DNA from 3 places in the Streptomyces sp. NPDC044061 genome. Region 1 is predicted to be linked to each of the others. Evidence: riboswitches for the same ligand, from Rfam matches in the RefSeq annotation. Region 1 holds a riboswitch; each other region holds the start of a gene.
The links. Region 1 has a riboswitch for cobalamin ahead of AC07CM_RS11895 (ribonucleoside-diphosphate reductase subunit alpha). Riboswitches for the same ligand answer to the same signal wherever they lie in the genome.

Region 1 (7,378 bases):
CCGCACCGGCTGCTGCTGAACCCGGTGCCCTGGTGAGTCGCCCGGCACCGGCGCACGCTCAGGCGGCCTGCGGGCCCCGGAACGCGCGCCGGTAGGCGTTGGGTGTCGTACCGAGCGCGCGGACGAACTGGTGGCGCAGCGCGGCCGCCGTGCCGAACCCGGTGCGCGCGGCGACCGCGTCCACCGTCTCGTCCGTTCCCTCCAGCAACTCCTGTGCGAGCAGTACCCGTTGACGCAGGATCCAGCGGTACGGGGTGGTTCCCGTCTCCTGCTGGAAGCGCCGGGCGAAGGTGCGCGGGGCCATGTGGGCGCGGGCGGCGAGCTGCTCGACGGTCACCTCCTCGTCGAGGTGCTCCTCCATCCACACCAGGACCTCGCCGACGGTGTCGCACGGGGCCTTGGGCAGCGGCCGCTCGATGTACTGCGCCTGCCCGCCGTCCCGGTGCGGCGGCACCACCATCCGCCGGGCGATCCGGTTGGCGACCTCCGGGCCCTGTTCCTTGCGTACGAGGTGCAGACAGGCGTCGATGCCGGCCGCGGTGCCGGCGGAGGTGATCACCGGGTCCTCGTCGACGTAGAGCACGTCGGGCTCGACGGTCAGCCGCGGGTACTGCCGGGCCAGCTCGTCCGCGTGGTGCCAGTGCACGGCGCACCGCCGGCCGTCCAGCAGCCCGGCCGCGGCGAGCACGAAGACGCCCGAGCAGACGCTGAGCACCCGGGCGCCGCGGTCCACCCCGCGGCGCAGGGCCGCCAGCAGCTCGGGCGGGAACTCCCGGGAGTCGTAGCAGGACCCGGCCGGCACGGCGATCAGGTCGGCCTGCTCCAGGCGCTCCAGGCCGTGCTCGACCTGCAGCGAGAAACCCGCGTGCGAGCGCAGCGTCGGACCCTCGGCCGAGGCGACCGCGAAGTCGTACACCGGTAGGCCCTCGTCGCTGCGGTCGGTCCCGAAGACCTCGCAGACGACCGCCAGCTCGAAGGGATTCACGCCGTCGAGGAGGACGGCGACCACGTTTCGCAGCATGCTGCCAGTGTGCCTCGACGGTGGCAGTAAATCGAGGGTGTACGGCAGTCCTGCCACTGTTGGTAAGGAGTGTCCCGCGCGACAGTGGTGTCATGACTACGGCACAGACAGAAGGACTGCTCGGAATGATCGCCGTGATCGGGATCCTGGGCCTCCTGGTCCTCCCGGCGGTGATCGGCATCCTGCGCGACAGGATCATCGACCGTCAGATCAGGAGGGCCCAGGAGGCCCGTGGGGAAAGGAGGCCTCAGAAGTCCTCGTCCAGGTCGACGGTGCCCTCCACCGCGACCTGGTACGCCGACGGGCGGCGCTCGAAGAAGTTCGTCAGCTCCTGAACGCCCTGCAGCTCCATGAAGGAGAACGGGTTCTCCGAGCCGTACACCGGGGCGAAGCCGAGACGCGTCAGGCGCTGGTCGGCGACGCACTCGAGGTACTGCCGCATCGAGTCGGTGTTCATGCCGGGAAGGCCGTCACCGCACAGGTCGCGCGCGAACTGCAGCTCGGCCTCGACGGCCTCCCGCAGCATGTCGGTGACCTGCTGCTGCAACTCGTCGTCGAAGAGGTCCGGCTCCTCCTTGCGGACGGTGTCGACCACGTCGAAGGCGAAGGACATGTGCATCGTCTCGTCGCGGAACACCCAGTTGGTGCCGGTGGCCAGACCGTGCAGCAGGCCCCGGCTGCGGAACCAGTAGACGTACGCGAAGGCGCCGTAGAAGAACAGGCCCTCGATGCACGCGGCGAAGCAGATGAGGTTGAGCAGGAAGCGCCGGCGGTCGGCCCGGGACTCCAGCCGCTCCAGCTTCTCGACCTCGTTGATCCACTTGAAGCAGAACCCGGCCTTCTCGCGGATGGAGGGAATGTTCTCCACGGCCGCGAAGGCCGCCGTCCGGTCGTCCGGGTCGGGCAGGTACGTGTCGAGCAGCGTCAGATAGAACTGGACGTGCACGGCCTCCTCGAAGAGCTGACGGCTCAGGTAGAGCCGCGCCTCGGGGGAGTTGATGTGCTTGTACAGCGTCAGCACCAGGTTGTTCGCGACGATCGAGTCGCCCGTGGCGAAGAAGGCCACCAGACGGCCGATCAGGTGCTGCTCGGCCGGCGTCAGCTTGGCGAGGTCGGCGACGTCCGAGTGGAGGTCGACCTCCTCCACGGTCCAGGTGTTCTTGATGGCGTCCCGGTAGCGCTCGTAGAAGTCCGGGTAGCGCATGGGACGCAGGGTCAGCTCGAAGCCCGGGTCGAGGAGGTTCTGGTTACGGGTGGTCATTACTGGCAGGCCTCGCAGGACTCGGGGTTTTCCAGGGAGCAGGCGACCGCGTCGGGGTCGGTGACCTGCTGGACGGGGATGGTCTTCTGGGTCTGCGCCTGCGCGGCGCGGGCGATCCGGGTCGCCGGGCGCGAGCGCAGGTAGTACGTCGTCTTCAGGCCCGACTTCCAGGCGTACGCGTACATCGAGGAGAGCTTGCCGATGGTCGGCGTCTCCAGGAACAGGTTCAGGGACTGCGCCTGGTCCAGGAACGGGGTGCGGGCCGCCGCCATGTCGATCAGACCGCGCTGCGGGATCTCCCACGCCGTGCGGTACAGCGCCCTTACGTCGGCCGGGATCCACGCGAAGTCCTGCACCGAGCCATTGGAGTCGCGCAGCGCCTCCCGGGTCCGGGCGTCCCAGACCCCCAGCTCCTTCAGATCCTTCACCAGATACGAGTTGACCTGCAGGAACTCACCGGACAGCGTCTCGCGCTTGAACAGGTTGGACACCTGCGGCTCGATGCACTCGTAGACGCCCGCGATGGAGGCGATGGTCGCGGTGGGCGCGATCGCGAGGAGCAGCGCGTTGCGCAGGCCGACGGAGGCGATCCGCTCGCGCAGGGCGGCCCACCGCTCCGGCCAGGTCAGCTCCACGTCGTAGTGGTCGGGGTGCAGGACGCCCCGGGCGGTGCGGGTCTTCTCCCAGGCCGGCAGCGGGCCGTTGCGCTCGGCCAGGTCGGCGGAGGCCTCGTACGCGGCGAGCATGATGCGCTCGGCGATCCGCGTGGACAGGGCCTTCGCCTCGGGTGAGTCGAAGGGCAGGCGCAGCTTGAAGAAGACGTCCTGCAGACCCATCGCACCCAGGCCCACCGGACGCCACCTGGCGTTGGAGCGGCCCGCCTGCTCGGTCGGGTAGAAGTTGATGTCGACCACGCGGTCGAGGAAGGTGACGGCCGTGCGGACCGTCTCGTCGAGGCGGTCCCAGTCGAGATCGCCGTTCGTCACGAAGGCGCCGAGGTTGACCGAGCCCAGGTTGCAGACCGCCGTTTCCCCGTCGTCCGTGACCTCCAGGATCTCCGTGCAGAGGTTGGAGGAGTGCACGACGTGGCCCGCGGTCGCCGTCTGGTTGGCCGTGCGGTTGGCGGCGTCCTTGAAGGTCATCCAGCCGTTGCCGGTCTGCGCGAGGGTGCGCATCATGCGGCCGTACAGGTCGCGGGCCGGGATCGTCTTCCTGGCGAGCCCGTTCGCCTCCGCCTTGCGGTAGGCCGCGTCGAACTCCTCGCCCCACAGGTCCACCAGCTCCGGCACGTCCGCCGGGGAGAACAGCGACCACTGCTCGTCGGCGTTGACCCGGCGCATGAACTCGTCCGGGATCCAGTGCGCGAGGTTCAGGTTGTGCGTACGGCGGGCGTCCTCACCGGTGTTGTCCCGCAGCTCCAGGAACTCCTCGATGTCGGAGTGCCAGGTCTCCAGGTACACCGCGGCCGCGCCCTTGCGCCGGCCGCCCTGGTTCACGGCCGCCACCGAGGCGTCCAGGGTCTTCAGGAACGGGACGATGCCGTTGGAGTGCCCGTTGGTGCCGCGGATCAGCGAACCCCGGCTGCGGATGCGGGAGTACGACAGACCGATGCCGCCGGCGTGCTTGGAGAGGCGGGCGACCTGGTGGTAGCGGTCGTAGATGGAGTCCAGCTCGTCCAGCGGGGAGTCGAGGAGGTAGCAGGACGACATCTGCGGGTGCCGGGTGCCGGAGTTGAAGAGCGTGGGGGAGGAGGGCAGATAGTCGAGGCGGCTCATGAGCCCGTAGAGCGCCGCGACCTCGTCCACGGAGCGGGCGGTGTCGTCCTCGGCGAGGCCCGCGGCGACCCGCAGCATGAAGTGCTGGGGCGTCTCGATCACCTGCCGGGTGATGGGGTGCCGGAGCAGGTAGCGGCTGTGCAGGGTGCGCAGGCCGAAGTAGCCGAAGCGGTCGTCGGCCGCCGTGTCGATCAGCGAGTCCAGCCGCTCGGCGTGCAGCCGCACGAACTCCGCGGTGCGGTCGGCGACCAGGCCCTCGCGGTGGCCCACGGCGACGGACCCGGTGAAGGAGGTGACGCCCTGGGAGGCGGCCTCGGCCCTGATGGAGACGGTCAGCAGCCGGGCGGCCAGCCGGGAGTAGGCGGGGTCCTCGGAGATGAGTCCGGCGGCCGCCTCCGTGGCCAGCTCGCGCAACTCCGCCTCGTCAGCCCGTGCGGACCGGCCGCGCAGCGCGGCCGCGGCGACCCGGCCGGGGTCGGCGTCGGGGAGGTCGGCGGTCAGCTCGGTCAGGGTCCGCAGCAGCGCGGTACCGGGACCGTCGGTCTTCAGGTCGCCGACTGAAGCCGGATCGGCTGGCGCGATGGTCACGTGGGGCTCTCCCTCGCTCGGCACGGGGGCCTTGCGGAGGGCAGGGGGCAGCACGAGCGCGCACGGCGTCGCGTCCACCGGCCCACTCCACGAGGCCCGGACGTCGATGAGCACCCGAGCCGGACGGCCGGGCGCGTGCTGGCGACAGGTCCTCGGACTGAACAGGCGTGCGGATGCACGCAAGTACACCGTTGCGGGACAGTTCCGGATTCGCACCGGATTCCCCTGCGGCGACAGCGAGGATGAGCATACATCTAGTGCCGGGTCGTGGTGTCACCCCCAGATGTTGTGTCGCCGCCGCTTCGGAGGGTCAACTCCCGGATGAGGAGAGTGATGTCCGCCGGGTGGCCCCGTGCGCACGCGCACACGAAGAGCGGGCCGCCGTGCTGCTCGGTCTCGGCGGCCCGCTGCGGGTTCGTCGTGCTGTCTGGGCGCGGTTCCCCGCGCCTGTGGGGGAGCGCTAGTGGGCGCTTCCCGCGGTGGCGGGCGGAAGCTCCACCTGGACGCCCGCGTCGCCGGCGTCGGCCGTGTAGTCGCCCGGGTTGGTCTCGTCGATGCCCTCCGGGGCCTTCAGGGCCTTCAGGACGAAGGTGAGGACCACCGTGACGGCGACGTTGAGGACGAAGGCCGTGAGGCCGATGTAGCCGATCTCCCCGATGCCCGGGATCTCCTTCGCCGAGCCGCCGAAGTGCTTCTGGGTCGGCGAGGCCACCCCGTACGCGGCGAACGTGCCGTACACCATGCCGACCGCCCAGCCGGCGAGCAGCGCCCAGCGGTGGAACCAGCGGGTGAACAGGCCGCCGACCAGGGCCGGGAAGGTCTGCAGGATCCAGATGCCGCCCAGCAGCTGGAAGTTGATGGCCACGGTCTTGTCCATCGTCAGGACGAAGACCAGCGCGCCCACCTTCACCAGCAGCGACACGATCTTGGACACCCGGGTCTCCTGCTGGGGCGTCGCGTCCGGCTTGATGAAGTCCTTGTAGATGTTGCGCGTGAAGAGGTTGGCCGCCGCGATGGACATGATGGCCGCGGGCACCAGGGCGCCGATCCCGATCGCCGCGAAGGCCACACCCGCGAACCAGTCCGGGAACATGTTCTCGAACAGCTGCGGAATCGCCAACTGCCCGTTGGTCACCTTCACTCCGGCCGCGATCGCCATGAAGCCGAGCAGCGCGAGCAGGCCCAGCATCAGCGAGTACAGCGGCAGGAGCGTGGTGTTGCGGCGGATCACCTCACGGCTCTTGGACGACAGCGTCGCGGTGATCGAGTGCGGGTACATGAACAGGGCGAGGGCGGAGCCGAGCGCCAGGGTGGCGTAGGTCCACTGGCCGGCCTCCGGCGGGGCGAGCGCGCCGCGCGGCTTGCCGGTGGCCGGGTTGACCTGGCTGAACGCGTCACCCGCCTTGGCGAAGACGTCATCGAACCCGCCCAGCTTGATCGGGATGTAGATGATCGCCACCGCGATGACGATGTAGATCAGCGTGTCCTTCACGAACGCGATCAGGGCGGGGGCGCGCAGACCCGACGAGTACGTGTACGCGGCCAGCACGCCGAAGGCGATGAGCAGCGGCAGGTCCTTCACGAACCAGTTGGTGTTCTCGCCGCCGCCGACGCCCATCACGTCCAGCACCGCCTGGATGCCGACGAGCTGGAGCGCGATGTACGGCATCGTCGCGAGGATGCCGGTGAGCGCCACGGCCAGCGACAGGCCCTTCGAGCCGAAGCGGCCGCGCACGAAGTCCGAGGTCGTGACGTAGCCGTGGCGGTGCGAGACCGACCACAGGCGGGGCAGGAACGTGAAGATCAGCGGGTAGACCAGGATCGTGTACGGCACCGCGAAGAAGCCCGCCGCGCCCGCCGCGTAGATCGCCGCCGGGACGGCGACGAAGGTGTACGCCGTGTACAGGTCGCCGCCGAGCAGGAACCAGGTGATCCAGGTGCCGAACGACCGTCCGCCGAGGCCCCATTCGTCCAGGGAGTGCTCGTTGTCGGCCTTGCGCCAGCGCGCGGCCAGGAAGCCCATGACCGTGACGGCCAGGAAGAAGAAGATGAAGACGCCGAGTGCGACGCCGTTGACGCCGTCCTTCACTTCGCCGCCCCCTTGTCCGCGGTCGCCCTGCGGGCGCCCTGGTCACGCTGCCACAGCTTGTACGCGAGCAGGGTGAGCGCGGTGGAGATCAGCACCCACAGCATCTGGTACCAGTAGAAGAACGGGATCCCGATGAACGCGGGGTCCGTCTTGGCGTACGAGCCCACCCACAGCATCGCCACGAAGGGCGCGACGAGACAGAGAGCGATGATCACGCGGACCGGTGTCACCACCGGTGGTCTCACTTCAGGCGTTTCGGACATGCCACGGCTCCGTCCCCTCGCTGATCACCTGTGTAATGCGCAGGCAATCTAGGTGACGGTGTCACGGCAGCGGAAGACCTCGTCCGCATATCGGTATGTCGATTTCGGGGTTGAGGTGTGAAGACGCCAACGCGGTTGAGCCCGCGATTGCTTCGGTCCGCGGACCGCTTCACTCCGCCGGGCGCTTCAGACGCGCCACGAACTTGTACCGGTCACCGCGGTACACGGACCGCACCCACTCCACCGGCTTGCCCTCACGGTCCAGGGAGTGACGGGAGAGCATCAGCATCGGCAGGCCCACGTCGGTGCCGAGCAGGCCCGCCTCGCGCGGGGTGGCCAGGGAGGTCTCGATGGTCTCCTCGGCCTCCGCGAGATGGACGT
Region 2 (7,378 bases), on a different contig from region 1:
GCGCCCTCGACCAGGCCCGGCAGTTCCTGCGTGACGTCCACCCGGGTCGGGTTGCCGATCCGGTAGCCGGCGCCGGAGGCCCGGGCCGCCAGCAGATCGGTGTCGGCGGTCGACAACAACAACACTGTGCTCATGCGGGCGCTCCCGGTGGAATGAAAGGCAGTCCTTGTGGCGCGCCCGACTCGATGAGCCGCCAGAGCGCGTCCGTGTCCGCGTGCTGTTCGATCAGGTCGCCGAGCCGGTCGAGCTGCTCCTCGCGCAGCGCGGCGAACGAGGTGTCGGGGGCCGGTACGAAGCGGCGCCCCGCGGCGGCCGCCACCTCGCGCAGGAAGGCCCGCCGGAAGCCGTCCGACTCCAGGGAGCCGTGCCAGTGGGTGCCCCAGGTCTGTCCGACCCGGCAGCCGTCCAGGAAGGGCTCTCCGCCGGTGACTTCGGCGATCCCGTGGTGGATCTCGTACCCCTCGACCCGCTCGCCGAGGGCCTCCCCGGCCGGCCGGGTCAGGGTCTTCTCGCGGGCGAACCGCACCCGGACGGGCAGCAGTCCGAGCCCGGCCACCTCCCCGGCGCGCGACTCGACCTCGTCGTCGATGAGCTCGCCGAGGACCTGGAAACCACCGCAGACGCCCAGGATCGGGCGCTCCTGCGCGGCCCTCCCGACGAGGGCGTCCGCAAGGCCCCGCTCCCGCAGCCACTGCAGCGCCCGCACGGTCCCGCGTGTGCCCGGGACCACCACCAGGTCGGCGTCGGCCAGTTCCTCCGGCCGGTCCACGAACCGCACCACGACACCCGGTTCGGCGGCCAGCGCGTCGACGTCCGTGAAGTTGGACATGAGCGGGATCGCGCAGACGGCGACCCGCAGCACGTCCTCGCCGGCCGGGGGAGCGACGGTGGACTCCCGTACGGTGCCGCGCAGCGAGACCCGCAGTCCGTCCTCCTCGTCGATGCCGAGCCCGTGCCGGAACGGCAGCACGCCGTAGGTGTGCCGCCCGGTGAGCCCGTGCAGCATGTCCAGGCCCGGCTCCAGCAGCGTGACGTCCCCCCGGAACTTGTTCACCAGGAACCCGGCGACCAGCTCCTGGTCCTCGGGCGAGAGCAGCGCGACGGTCCCGAAGAAGGAGGCGAAGACGCCCCCGCGGTCGATGTCCCCCACCACCAGCACGGGCAGCCGCGCGTTCCGCGCGATCCCCATGTTCACGATGTCCGTCCGCCGCAGATTGATCTCGGCCGGGCTCCCCGCCCCCTCACAGATCACCGCGTCATACGTGCCCCGCAACTCGGCCAGGCACTCCAGCACGGTGCCGAGCAGCCGCTGCTGGCGCCCGCCGTGGTAGCCGCGCGCGCTCAACTCGCCCACCGGCCGCCCCAGCAGCACCACCTGGCTGCTCTGCTCGCCGCCCGGCTTGAGCAGCACGGGGTTCATCAGCGCGGTCGGCTCGACCCGGCAGGCCTGGGCCTGCATCGCCTGCGCCCGCCCGATCTCCGCGCCCTCCCGCGTGACGAACGAGTTGAGGGACATGTTCTGCGCCTTGAAGGGCGCCACCTTGACGCCCTGGCGCACCAGCCACCGGCAGATCCCGGCCGTCACGACGCTCTTGCCGGCGTCGGAGGTGGTGCCGGCGACGAGGAGACCACCGTTCACTTCGCACGTCCCTTCACGAGTCGGCGCGCGGCGACCGTGACGCCGAGCGCGAGCAGGCCGACGCGGCGGGAGAGCCGTACGGCCCGGTCGATGTCGGTGACCTGGACGGCCCGCCCGGTGTCCCCGTTGAGGACGGGCCGGTGTTCGACGCGGCCGCCGTAGGAGAGCGTCCCGCCCAGCCGCACCCCGAGGGCACCCGCGAACGAGGCTTCCACGGGCCCGGCGTTGGGGCTCGGATGCCGGTGCGCGTCGGTCTTCCAGGCGCGCAGGGCGCCACGGGGATCGGGTCCGGCCGCCGCGGCGAGCACGGCGGTCAACCGCGCCCCCGGCCACCCGGCGACGTCGTCGAGGCGCGCGGAGGCCCAGCCGTAGCGGCGGAAGCGGGGCGACTTGTGCCCCACCATCGCGTCCAGGGTGTTGACGGCCCGGAACCCGAGCAGCCCGGGGACCCCGCCCACGCCGCCCCACACCAGAGCGCCCACGACGGCGTCGGAGGTGTTCTCGGCGACCGACTCGACCACGGCCCGGGCGATACCGTCGGCGTCCAGCGCCTGCGGGTCGCGGCCGCACAGATGCGGCAGCCGCGCGCGGGCGGTCTGCACGTCGCCGGCCTGCAGGGCGCGTCCGACGGTCCGGGCCTCCCGGGCGAGCGAAGTGCCCCCGACCACGGCCCAGGTGGCGGCGGCGGTCAACGCGACGGTGGCGGTGGGAGAGCGGCGTACGGCCCGCTCGGCGAGAGCCCCGAGCGCGACGGCGCCTCCGGCGCACACGCCGGTGTGCAGCGCCCCCCACCCGCGGTGGTCGCGCCACAGCACGCGTTCCACGGCCCCGGCGGCCCGCCCGAACGCGGCGACCGGATGCCCACGGCGTGGATCGCCGAGGAGCAGGTCGCCGAGAAGGCCGGCGGCGGCGCCGTACGCGTAAGTGCGATCGGCACCCATCGGGTCAGCCGGCCGTGGGGGCAGGCAGGGCCCGGTTACTGAACCTCGATCGGCAGCCGCGCATGGCGATATGTCCTCACTCAGGGTGTCCGCGCCCTGGTTCGACGAGACCGGCGGTGAGAGTTCCTGGCTCCCGGGATTCCTTCCCCGGTGACAGTGGCGGGACCGCGCCGGATTCGCACCGGCTTCCTCTCCTGCCGCCGTACTTGGCCCGGGCAGTCCACCACGCGCCCGGAAGGGCCGTCAACTTGCCTTTGACCTGCGCGGGGAGAGTGTGCTGAGACCCACACCGGTGAAGTCCGGGCATGCGAAAGGCTCCCCACCGGATCACACCGGTGGGGAGCCTTTCGGACGGTGGGTCAGGGCTTGGCCACGATCAGGTAGATGCCGTAGGCCACCGCGGCCGCGCACGCCGCGAAGCACAGGTACGCACCGGTGACCGCGAGCGCCGCCGAGTTGCCCTGCGCGGCGGCCTTCTCGCGCCGCGACAGACCGTTGACGCCGAGGGTGAACAGGGCCACCAGGCCCACCGTGAACGCGAGGCTGACGCCGAAGACGGAGCCGAGAGCCGCCCAGTCGATCTTCATGGGGATGCTTCCTTCAGTTACCGGGTGCTCGGGGTCAGACCGTCGCCGCCGGCGGAACCGCCGGGGTCGCGGGGTCGGTCGCGGCCGGAGCCGGGATCGTGGCCGTCAGGCCCTCGGTGACCGTGCCCGTGGGCGGCGGGGTCACCGCGGCGATGGCGGTGGTCACCACACCGGCCGGCTCCTCGGTCCCGTCGCCGGTGTTGACGTTGGTGTGGTCGACGACCTCGCGGCGGGACAGCTTCCAGATCGCGGCGCTGGCGCCGACCAGGAAGACGGCGACGACCGCGGTGCCCCAGTCGCCCAGGTCCGTGACGGACTCGGCGAGCGCGCCGACCAGCGCGGCGGCCGGGAGGGTGAGCGCCCAGGCGACGAACATGCGGGTCGCGGTGGACCAGCGGACCACACCGCCCTTGCGGCCCAGGCCCGCACCCATCACCGAGCCGGAGACCACGTGGGTGGTGGAGAGGGAGAAGCCGAGGTGGGAGGAGGCCAGGATGGCCGTGGCGGCGCTGGTCTGGGCGGCGAAGCCCTGACGCGGCTCCAGGTCGGTCAGGCCCTTGCCCATGGTGCGGATGATGCGCCAGCCGCCGATGTAGGTGCCGAGCGCGATGGCCAGGCCCGCGGAGAGGATCACCCAGGTGGGAGGGTTGGAGCCCGGGGCGATGGCGCCGCCCGCGATCAGCGCGAGGGTGATGATGCCCATCGTCTTCTGCGCGTCGTTGGTGCCGTGCGCGAGGGAGACCAGACCGGCAGAGGCGATCTGGCCGGCCCGGTAGCCCTTGCGGGTGGCCTCGCCGTCGGCCTTGCCGCCGATGCCGTAGGAGAAGCGGGTGGCGAACACGGTCGCCATGCCGGCCACGACCGGGGCCGCGACCGCCGGGAGCAGGACCTTGGTGACCAGGACGTCACCGTGGACGGCGCCGAAGCCGGCGGAGGCGACGGTGGCGCCGATCAGGCCGCCCATCAGGGCGTGCGAGGAGCTGGAGGGCAGTCCCGCCAGCCAGGTCATCAGGTTCCAGAGGATCGCGCCCACCAGGGCGGCGAAGATGACCTCGGGACGGATGCCGTTCTCATCGACGAGACCCTTGGAGATCGTGTTGGCGACCTCCACGGAGAGGAAAGCGCCTACAAGGTTGAGGGCGGCGGACATGACCACCGCGACCTTGGGCTTGAGCGCACCGGTCGAGATGGTCGTGGCCATCGCGTTGGCGGTGTCGTGAAAACCGTTCGTGAAATCGAACGCGAGTGCGGTTACCACCACAATCGCGAGGATCAGCGAGAAGTTTTCCATTTACCCAGGCAATCTTTCGAGGTCGTTGGCTGTTGGACCGTAGGCAACCTGGGTGAACGGAAGGTGAACTGGGGCAGGCGTGAGGGTGTCGGGAATCAGGGTTCGGGGTTTCGTTCGTCCCCGACGCCCCGGGCACCCCTTGGCTACCAGCCGCGCGCGAAGGCCCGCAGTCGGCCCGGCGGCCCGTGGAAGAGATTCTGGTCACCCGGCAGACCGCCCCGGACGCCGTACTGCCAGAAGGTCCAGCGCGACCATCCGCCCGGCAGCGACCCCGGGGCCCGGGACCCGTGATGGGCGATCCACAGGGCGTGGTCCCGGGCGAAGGCGTGGCTGTCGCCGGTGCAGGCCGCCCACCAGTTGGCGGTGGTGTAGATCACCGGGCGGCGGCCGGTCTCCTGCCGGACCTCGTCGCTGAAGGAGCGGATCCAGCGGACCATCCGCTTCCGGTCCAGTCCGTAGCACCGGTGCCGCGCGTCGTACGGGTTGTACTCGATGTCGAGCGCGGGTGGCAGCGTCCAGCCGTCCGCCAGCCAGTCACCGCCGTGCCGCACGAAGTACGAGGCCTGCTCGGCGCCCGAGGACCGGTCCGGCCGCGCGAAGTGGTAGGCGCCGCGGATCAGGCCCGCCCGGCGCGCGCCGTCGTACTGCCGGCGGAAGTACGGGTTGCGGTAGGCCGTGGCCTCGGTCGCCTTGATGTAGGTGAACCGGGCGCCCTCCGACCGCGCGGCCGGCCAGTCGACGTGCTTCTGGTGGGACGACACGTCGTGCCCCCTGGGCAGGCCCGGCGCGGACATCGACGAGCCGGCGGGCGCGGCGGCCGCGGCCTGGGTGCCCGTGAGGGCCAGTGCCGCGGTGACGGCGGCGAGAACGCCGGCGTGGTGACGGGAACGGAAGGGTGTGCGATCACGAGCCATGCGTCCCCCTGGAGTGGCGGCGGAACGTCGTCCAGCGAGCAGGAAAAATCATTAAATGACTGACGATCGCGGGGGCAGGGTGCTTCACGGTGTTTCGCGGGTACTGCCACCCGTTCGGCCGTGCGACTTCCGGCCCGAAGTGTGCCGACGGATTTCCGCGTGACGGGGCGGCTGGCAGGATCGCGGCATGGCTGAACAGCGGCGGGACGCGGAACGGCGAGCGGAAGCGGCGCGGATCTGGGAGGCACTGGTCACGACGGCCCGCCGGACCGTCACCGACGGGCTGGTCGTCGGCACCTCCGGCAACGTCTCGGCGCGCGTCGGCGACCTCGTGCTGGTCACACCGTCGGGCGTGCCGTACGACCGGCTGACCCCGGACGACATCACCGGCGTCGACCTCGACGGGCGGCAGGTGCTCGGCACGCTGGTGCCGACCAGCGAACTGCCCATGCACCTCGCCGTCTACCGCACCACCGACGCCCTCGCCGTCGTGCACACCCACGCCGTGCACGCCACGGCCGTCTCCACCCTCGTGGCCGAACTGCCCCCGATCCACTACATGGCCGCCGCCCTCGGCGGCCCGGTCCGAGTCGCCCCGTACGCGACCTACGGCACCGACGAACTGGCCGAGAACATGCTCCGGGCCCTGGCCGGCCGCTCCGGCTGCCTCCTGCGCAACCACGGCACGATCACCCACGGCGCCACCCTCGACCAGGCCTACGACCGCACCGCCCAGCTGGAGTGGATGTGCCGCCTGTGGCTGACCGCGTCCTCGGTGCCGGGTCTGACACCTTCTCTGCTGTCGGAGGCACATATGGCCGAGGCCGGGGCACGTTTGAAGGGGTACGGCCAACGGAGGTGACCCCTTGCCGCCCAGTCCCCTGCTCCAGCCCCTGCTCGGTCGGTTCTCCCGCCACCGGCCCGCGCCCGGCCTTCGGCTGGCCGTCGGCGCGGACCGCCACGACACTGGACCCGTGCGCACCGCCAAGGCGACAGCCGCCGCACTCACCGCAGTCCTGGCCGCCGGCGCGGCTTCCGTGGCCGCCGGACGCCTCGCCAGCGACGCCGCGCTGAAGGCGCCCGCGGGCCGTCCGCTGCCCACCGAACCCCGGCTCACCGTGCATGGCACGGCCGCGGGCCGGATCGCCCTCACCCGCGACCTGGCCACCCTGCGCCCGGGCACCTACGGCCTGGCCGGCGACGGCTCCCACGCGGTCGTCGGCCCCGTCCTGGACGCGGCCGAGCACACCGCGGACACCGTCGTGCGCCGCCTGGTACGCGTCACGCACGGCAATCTCGCCCCCGGTGACGCCGTGTGGCTCACCCCGAACGTGTACGTCGGCAATCCGAGCGCCGCCCTGGGCCTCGACCACGCCGACGTCGACGTGCCCGGCGAACTCGGGGCCCTGCCCGCCTGGTTCGTGCCCGGCCACCGGGACGTCTGGGTGATCGCCGTGCACGGCCTCGGCACCACCCGCGAACAGGCCCTGAACGTCATGGAGTTCCTGCACGGCCGCCGGCTGCCGGTCCTCGCGCTCGCCTACCGCGGCGACCTCGGCGCCCCGCGCCCGCCCGACGGCCTCAACCACCTCGGCGAGACCGAGTGGCGGGACCTGGACGCGGCGATCCGGTACGCCGTCCGCTACGGCGCCCGCCGGGTCGTCCTGCTCGGCTGGTCCACCGGCGCCACCATGGCCCTGCGCGCCGCCGAGCACTCCGCCGTGCGCGACCGCATAGCCGGACTGGTCCTCGACTCGCCGGTGCTCAGCTGGCAGGCCACCCTGCGCGCCCTCGCCCAGGCCCGCCACACCCCGGAACCCCTGCTGCCGCTCGCGGTGCGTGCCGCACAGGGCAGGGCCGGGCTGCACGCCGACCGGGTCGCCGAGACCGCCGACGCCGACCGGCTCGACGTGCCCACCCTGATCGTCCACGGCCCGGACGACACGGTCGCCCCCTGGGAGCACTCCCGCCGCCTCGCCGCCCGCCGCCCCGACCGCGTCGCCCTG
Region 3 (7,378 bases), on a different contig from region 1:
GCCGCCACCTGGTCACGTGCCGCCGGAGGTAGTCCGCACTCGTCCAGCTCCAGCTCTTGCCGAACCCGTACCTGCCCTGCCACCACGCGTTGTCCGCCTTGCGGCCGCCGGGGCGCATCTGCATCCCGCCCCCGTGGTACAGGGCCTTCGAGACGAAGTTCGCGCAGTCGGTCCTGTACTCCCACCTGGTGTCCAGGTTGTTGTATGCCCAGTTGGCCGTTCCGTTGCCGGAGATCGCCGCAGCTGCCGAGGCCGACTCCGCCGACGTGGGCACCGGATCGGCGGCAGGGCCGTAGATGCCTTCGTCGATGAGCGGCTGCGGTGCCTGCTCCTGGTCGGCGGGGATGTTGCCGTTTGCGTCGGGCAGGTGCGGATCGGCTGAAGGCGCGGGCCAACCATTTGTGGTCCACACCGCGTCGGGAACATCTGCGGAGGCGGTGTCGGAGACCTCTGTGGCGGCGTCGCCGGAAACGTCTGTGGCGGCGTTGTCGGCAGCCTCCGTGGTGGCGTTCGCTGTTCCCGTGATGGTGCCGGTGGCGTCGGGAACGTCCGTGGCGGCGTTCGCTGTTCCCGTGACGGCGCCGGTGGCGGTGAGGGCGAGCACTGCTGCGCACGTGATCGTGCGGCCGAGCTTGTTACGCAAGAGTCGGGTTCCTTCCCCCTGTGAACGGTTCCCGGCCGCCAGTGTTTCGGTCGAGGCGGCTTCGGGATCCATTGAGGTTACCCATGAGTAGCCATGATGGGGGAGCGAATTTTGGACCTTTGGCCGAATCTGTACGGATTGGCCAGTAATGTCTGCAATGGTGGCCGGCAGACGTGGCACACCCTGTGGGAGGACGGAGGAGCGGACGCGCGGGTTCCTGGTTGGCCGGTTTCAAGCGGCCTCCGAGCAAAGCGGCTCGTCCCGGAACCCCGGCTCGGATCTCCTCCGTCCTGGGGTGCTCTCGTTCAGGCGCGTCTCTCGTGGGCCGTCCCGCCACCTCCGGTGGCGATGCCGCCGCTCGGCTTCGGCGGGGCGAAGGGGGGCGTGTCCGGACGGCATGTCGTTCCGGTCGGGGGGAGGGTGCCGTCGATGAGGTAGCGGCTTTCGTGGCCCTTGACGCAGTTGCTGGGGTTTATCAGGGCCGTGTGCCCGTATCCGTCGTTGGTGAGCAGGCGGGCGTCTGCCAGTTCCTGGACCATGGCCCGGGAGCCCGAGTAGGGAGTGGCGGGGTCGTAGACGGTGCCGACCACCAGGACGGGGTGCGCCGTGGGTTTGTTCCACGGGCCGCGGTAACGGTTCGCGGCGACCGCCGGCCAGGTGGCACATCCCTCGGCGTTCCATGTCCAGTAGCGTCCGGCGTCACCCGCACGGCGGGCGCCGGCCTCCTCCAGAGCGTGGTAGGCGCCGGGGTCGCGTGGATTGGGGCTGTCGCCGCAGAACACCGCGGCGGCCTGTTCCTCGCCCAGGTACGGATCCGGATTCGGGACTGGTGGGGCGGGCGGGGGTGGGGACGGCTTCGGGGTGCGGCCCTGCCACAGGTCCTGCAGCCTGCCGGCCAGGTCCGTCCAGCCGGGGTGAACGACGTAGAGGCTGTTCACCACGTCGGCGACCGTGCCGGCATAGGTCGACGTGCCCACGGGACGTTTCCGGAGCCGCCGCATCAGCTGGTCGAACTTGTCCCGGGTCGCTTTCGGGCTGCCGGCGGAGAAGGCGCAGCGGGCGGTGGTGGTGGACCCGCACAGGGCGAGGAACCTGTCCAGGGTCGCTGCCGCGGAGCGGTCCGAGCCCAAGCGCAGCAATGCCGTGAGCCGGGCGTCGTCGGAGGCGTGATTCGTCCAGGCCTGCGGGTCCCAGTTGCTGTCGAGGACCATGGCGCGCACCTTGCCCGGGAAGAGGTTGGCGTAGGTGGCGCCCAGGAACGTGCCGTAGGAGATCCCGAGATAGGTGAGTTGGGACTCGCCCGCCGCCCGGCGGAGCTGGTCGAGGTCGCGAGCGGTGTCGGCGGTCGAGACATGACGCAGGAGCTCGGGGTCTCGCCGCTCACAGCGCCGGGACAGGTCCTTGTACGCGGCGGTCCAGGCCGTCCGCTCCTTTTCGCCCACCGGGAAGCCCGCCGGTTTGCTCGCGCTCCAGGCGGCGGCTGCTTCGCGGCTCGCGAAGCAGTTCACCGCAGTGCTGCTGCCGATGCCGCGGGGGTCCCAACTGACGATGTCGAACCGCTCCCGCACCTCGCGCGGGAAGGACGCGTAGTTCTGCGGCATCTGGACCGTTCCCGGCCCGCCGGGTCCGCCGGGGTTGAAGAACAGGGTGCCGATGCGGCGGCCGGGGTCGGTCGCCCTCCGTTTGACCACGGCCAGGTCGATGGTGCGGCCACCCGGGTTGCCGTAGTCCAGCGGCACCTTCGCGGTCGCGCAGTCGAACGGGCTGCCTTGAACGCACTGTCTCCAGTCCAGCTTCGGGGCCGGCACCGAAGGTGTGGGCGCGCCGCCGACCGCGGCGAGGTCCTGCCCGCTCAGAACGGTCGAGCAGGTCACCAACACGGCGACGAGCGCGGCACGACCCCGACGGCCCGCTGTCGGTCCGGATATGCCCATGCCTTGTCCCTCCACGGCTGAGCGCCGGACGCCCCGCTGTGTCGGGCGTCGGCACGCATTCCGCGTCAACGGCACCGCGGCCCGGCAGCGCACGCGAACCGACGGCGGCCAAATGGCCGAACCACCGTCACCGTGTCGCCTGCGGCGAAACCCGTAGCCCCCGGCCCGCTCCCGGCCTCGGTGACCCGAACACCCCGGACACCTCCGGACCAGGAGGGATCAGCCCGCGGTCATGCCCCGCTCCGGCCACCGGGACCGCTCGTCGTAGACGGCATTGATCTTCCGGGATGCCTTGAGGAAGGTGTGGTCGACGGCGCCGTCGTCCGGCCGGGCCGTGCGCGTGTGCGTGTGCGTGTTCATGGTCAGGAGCCGGGGCATCTCCGCCGGGTCCTCACCGAAGGAGTGGCGGACGACCGACCCGTCCTCGGACTCCTTCTTGAAGTGGACGAGGGAGGCCATCGTGCCGAGCCTTCAGCCGCCGGACACGCAGTGCCGCAGCAGCCCGGAGATCGATGTGTCGACCAGGCGGTAGCGCACGACCCGGCCGTCCTTCTCGCCCTCGACCACGCCCGCGGTCCGCAGCAGGCGCAGCGCCTGCGAGACGGCGGTGTCCCTCATCCCGGTGGCGACGGCGAGGTCGGAGACCGCGATGGGGCCGGCCTCGTGGAGGGCGAGCAGCAGGGACAGCCGTCCGGGATCGGAGAGCAGCGAGAAGCGGTCCGCCCAGGCCCGTACGCGCTCGGGCTCGCCGACCGCGGCGATGGCGTCGCACACCCGATGGCCGTCGATGGTGCGCTGCCCGGCACGTTCCGCGGGGACGAGATGCATGGAGCCATCATCGCAGGGCACCGCCGCAGGCCTCCATACCTGTTCAGATGTGCAGCCTTGCAGCCACGGCCCACGCCCTTCTAGGGTGAACGGGCCGTGGTGTTCGGGAAGACCGGTGACAGCCCTCAGGGGCTCAGTCCGGAGCGGCCCTCGCCACTGTGATCGGGAAGTTCCCGCCCCCTACACGCCACTGGCCGCACGGCCGGGAAGGCAGGGGCGGGCGCGTCGACCCGTCAGCCAGGAGACCGGCCACGGCATCACGAAGCTGATCCACGAGGTGCTGGAGCGTGACCGTATGACCGTGTCCGAAGGCGTGCCCGAAACCACCGCCGCCCCGTCCTTCCGCTGGCGACGCGAGGACACCGTCCGGACCGCCGGCCTCCTGGCCGTGATCGTCGCCCTGCACGTGGTCGCGTTCGGCATCCTGTTCCTGCTCGTGATACCGCGTCACTACGAGGTCGGCACCAAGGCGTTCGGCATCGGCCTGGGCGTCACGGCGTACACGCTCGGCATGCGGCACGCCTTCGACGCGGACCACATCGCGGCGATCGACAACACCACCCGCAAGCTGATGGCCGACGGCAAGCGGCCGGTGTCGGTGGGCTTCTGGTTCGCGCTCGGCCACTCCAGCGTGGTGGTCGTCATGGCCGTGCTGGTCGCCGGCGGCGCGAAGCTCGCCGGCACCCTGATGAACGACGGCTCCCGGACCCACCAGGTCCTCGGCACGGTCGGCACGACGGTCTCCGGCTCCTTCCTGTATCTCATCGCCGCCCTCAACCTCGTGGCGCTGCTGGGGATTCTGCGCGTCTTCAAGGCGATGCGGTCCGGGCGTTACGACGAGGCGGAGCTGGAGGCCCACCTCGACTCGCGCGGCTTCATGAACCGCCTGCTGGGTCGGCTCACCAGGTCCATACGCCGGCCCGGCCAGATGTTCCCTCTCGGCTTCCTCTTCGGCATCGGCTTCGACACCACGACGGAGGTGCTGCTCCTCGCCCTGGCCGGCAACGGCGCCGCCGCCGGACTGCCGTGGTACGCGGTCCTGTGCCTGCCGTTGCTGTTCGCGGCCGGTATGAGCCTGTTCGACACCCTCGACGGCACGTTCATGAACTTCGCGTACCAGTGGGCGTTCTCCAACCCGGTGCGCAAGGTGTTCTACAACCTCACCATCACCGGACTGTCCATCGCGGTGGCCTTCTTCGTCGGCACGATCGAACTGGTCGGCGTCCTGCACGACAAGCTCGGTCTGCGCGACGACGTCACGGGCTGGATCGCGGGACTGGACCTGGACAACGTCGGTTACGTCATCGTCGGCCTGTTCGTGGTCGTCTGGGCCGTGGCCGTAGGGTACTGGCGCCTGGCCAAGGTCGAGGAGCGCTGGACCGCTCGCGCCGCCGACGTGGGCTGACGGCCTCCTCGCCTACGGCGGCTGCCGCCGTCAGATCCGGTGCGGAGCGGCCATCACGGCGGTGACGGCGGTGGGCGCGGCCGCACCCGGACGGACTCGACGCGGTGCCCGAAGTGGAACGTGACATCTCGAGGCCTTTCCTACCGTGGGGGGAGAGGACCGTGGCGTTCCCCGGACGGGGGAGCGGGCCGGGCGGCCGGTCGTGATCCGAGGGGCGCCCACTGCCGCCGCGTCGTGGGGGGCGCTCGGAAGAGAGGGCGGTGTCGAAGCGGTGGCAATGGCTCCTGCCAGGAGTATTGGGCGCTCGTCGACGCGGCAGCCATCTGGGTTGACCCATCCGCGCCGGGAAAGGCGCGGACAAAACCGCAGCAAAGGGGCCGCAAAGTGAATCCACGTCAGGTGAACCGGCGCCTCTGAGGCAACATCTTGGTGAACGGCGAGCGCCGCGCGGTCAGGACGCCGGTGCCGTCGTACGCCGGATGGGGTGAGGGACGTGGTGGAGCCGAGGATCGCCGTCGCCGTGGTGACCATGGGCAACCGGCCCGCCGAAGTCGACGCCCTGCTGGAGTCCGTGGCCAAGCAGGACGTGGCCCCCGCCCGCATCGTCATCGTCGGCAACGGCTGCCGGCTGCCGGAGTTCGCCCGGCGGCTGTCCCTGCCGGGCGAGGTCACCACCATCGACGTCGAGGAGAACCTCGGCTGCCCGGGCGGCCGCAACGTCGCCCTGGCCCGGCTCCGTGAGTACGGCGACGTCGACATCGTGGTCGAACTCGACGACGACGGGCTGCTCGTCGACGCCGACGCGCTGCGCCGGGTGGGCGAGCTGTACGCCGCCGACCCGCGCCTCGGCATCGTCGGCTTCCGGATCGCCGACGAGCACGGCGAGACCCAGCAGCGGCACGTGCCCCGGCTCGGCAAGTCCGACCCCCTGCGCGGGGGTTACGTCACCGGCTTCCTCGGCGGCGGGCACGCCTTCCGCATGGCGATGCTGGCCGAGACCGGGGACTGGCCCGCCGAGTTCTTCTTCGCGCACGAGGAGACCGACCTCGCCTGGCGGGCCGCCGACGAGGGCTGGAGGATCCTCTACGCCCCCGAACTGCTCCTGCGGCACCCCAAGACCTCACCGGCCCGGCACGCCATCTACTACCGCGTCAACGCCCGCAATCGGGTGTGGCTCGTCCGGCGCCGGCTTCCGCTGCCGCTCGTCCCGGTGCACCTGGGGGCTTGGACGCTGCTCACCCTCGCCCGCACCCGTTCCCCGGCCGGGCTGCGGGCCTGGTTCGGCGGGTTCGCGGAGGGGCTGCGGGAGCCGGCCGGCGAGCGGCGGCCGATGCGCTGGCGGACGGTGTGGCGGCTGACCCGGCTGGGGCGCCCGCCCGTCGTCTGAGCGAGGGGCACGGAGGGTACGGGACAGGACCCCGGTCGTTCACCTCCGCCGACCGGGGCCCTTCTACGTCCCCGGACCAGGCCTGCGGCGACACTCCCCCGAGTTACGCGACATGACGCGCGCGCCGTCGGGCCGGATCCGATGGAAAGATCACATCAGGGCTCACCAACGGATCGCTAACATGTGGCCAACGGTTCGTCCGCAGGTCGAGGACCGGTTGGCCAGAAGTCGCCGGACGGCGGCCGCGGTAAGCCGGAACCCTAACGGATTCCGACCCCCACCGGCAGGGGGAAGGTGGCGGGAAACTGTGGCGGACGGGGCGGAATTCCGCCAGGGAACGGTGGGCGCGTGCCCGCCGCGCGGCACGGTCACGGGATCGTGCGGGAAGGCAGTGGGGCGGCGTGATGCGGCGGTGCGAGCTGCGCTTCGGACTGCTGGGGCCGCCCGTCCTGTACGACCGACAGCCGTACGGGATTTCGTACGGCGGCCCCGACGAACCCGGTGACGTCGGCAGCACCCCTGACCACACCCCCGACAACGTCGTCCGCGCCATTGGCAGCCCCAAGGTCCGTGCCCTGCTCACCGCGCTGCTGCTGGAGGCCGGCCGGGTCGTGTCGGTCGAGTCGCTGAAGGACGCCCTGTGGGGCGGCGCGCCTCCCGCCTCCGCTCAGGCGTCGCTGCACAACCACGTCACCCGGCTGCGCCGGCTCCTGGACGACCCCGAGCGGCTCAGGGCCGTCGCGCCGGGCTATGTGCTGCGGGTGGACGAGGGTGAGCTGGACGTGCATGTCTTCGACGCCCGGGTGGCCGAGGCGCGGACGGCGCATGGCCGGCGTGACTGGGCGGGAGTCGTGCGCCCCTGCGCGGCCGCGCTGGCGCTCTGGCGCGGCACGCCGCTCAGCGGGTTCCCCGCCGACTTCGGCGGCTTCGCGTTCGTGCAGCGTCTGGAGGAGGCGCGCCGGCTCCTGGTGGAGTGGCGGTACGACGCCGAACTCGCCCTCGGCGGGGCCAGAGTGGCCGGACTCGTCCCGGAACTGGCGGCCCTGGTAGCCGAGCATCCGCTGCGCGAGGCATACCACCGTCAGCTGATGCTCGCCCTGCACCGCACCGGCCGCCAGGCCGAGGCCCTGGCCGTCCACCGCGACCTGCGCGCCCGCCTGATCGAGGAACTCGGCATCGAG

Region 2: it holds a riboswitch for cobalamin, as region 1 does, so the genes downstream of both, AC07CM_RS21400 (cobalamin biosynthesis protein) here and AC07CM_RS11895 (ribonucleoside-diphosphate reductase subunit alpha) in region 1, are expected to answer to the same signal.
Region 3: it holds a riboswitch for cobalamin, as region 1 does, so the genes downstream of both, nicT (Nickel transporter NicT) here and AC07CM_RS11895 (ribonucleoside-diphosphate reductase subunit alpha) in region 1, are expected to answer to the same signal.

What each region holds. Positions count from the first base shown of each region.
Region 1 covers NZ_JBWKFL010000006.1:98,955-106,332, reverse strand. Annotated here, with positions in the region: gene AC07CM_RS11910 (bifunctional albaflavenone monooxygenase/terpene synthase) at 1-36, shown strand, start outside; gene AC07CM_RS11905 (GlxA family transcriptional regulator) at 59-1,021, opposite strand; gene AC07CM_RS11900 (ribonucleotide-diphosphate reductase subunit beta) at 1,269-2,282, opposite strand; gene AC07CM_RS11895 (ribonucleoside-diphosphate reductase subunit alpha) at 2,282-4,645, opposite strand; cobalamin riboswitch at 4,772-4,899, opposite strand; gene mctP (monocarboxylate uptake permease MctP) at 5,106-6,734, opposite strand; gene AC07CM_RS11885 (DUF3311 domain-containing protein) at 6,731-6,997, opposite strand; gene AC07CM_RS11880 (GntR family transcriptional regulator) at 7,167-7,378, opposite strand, start outside.
Region 2 covers NZ_JBWKFL010000012.1:235,987-243,364, forward strand. Annotated here, with positions in the region: gene cobN (cobaltochelatase subunit CobN) at 1-134, opposite strand, end outside; gene AC07CM_RS21395 (cobyric acid synthase) at 131-1,639, opposite strand; gene AC07CM_RS21400 (cobalamin biosynthesis protein) at 1,636-2,580, opposite strand; cobalamin riboswitch at 2,681-2,821, opposite strand; gene AC07CM_RS21405 (hypothetical protein) at 2,940-3,167, opposite strand; gene AC07CM_RS21410 (inorganic phosphate transporter) at 3,202-4,458, opposite strand; gene AC07CM_RS21415 (lysozyme) at 4,602-5,372, opposite strand; gene AC07CM_RS21420 (class II aldolase/adducin family protein) at 5,560-6,234, shown strand; gene AC07CM_RS21425 (alpha/beta hydrolase) at 6,347-7,378, shown strand, end outside.
Region 3 covers NZ_JBWKFL010000049.1:1,205-8,582, forward strand. Annotated here, with positions in the region: gene AC07CM_RS42435 (amidase domain-containing protein) at 1-643, opposite strand, end outside; gene AC07CM_RS42440 (alpha/beta hydrolase) at 949-2,577, opposite strand; gene AC07CM_RS42445 (hypothetical protein) at 2,797-3,036, opposite strand; gene AC07CM_RS42450 (ArsR/SmtB family transcription factor) at 3,049-3,405, opposite strand; cobalamin riboswitch at 3,486-3,673, shown strand; gene nicT (Nickel transporter NicT) at 3,701-4,810, shown strand; gene AC07CM_RS42460 (glycosyltransferase family 2 protein) at 5,304-6,197, shown strand; gene AC07CM_RS42465 (AfsR/SARP family transcriptional regulator) at 6,602-7,378, shown strand, end outside.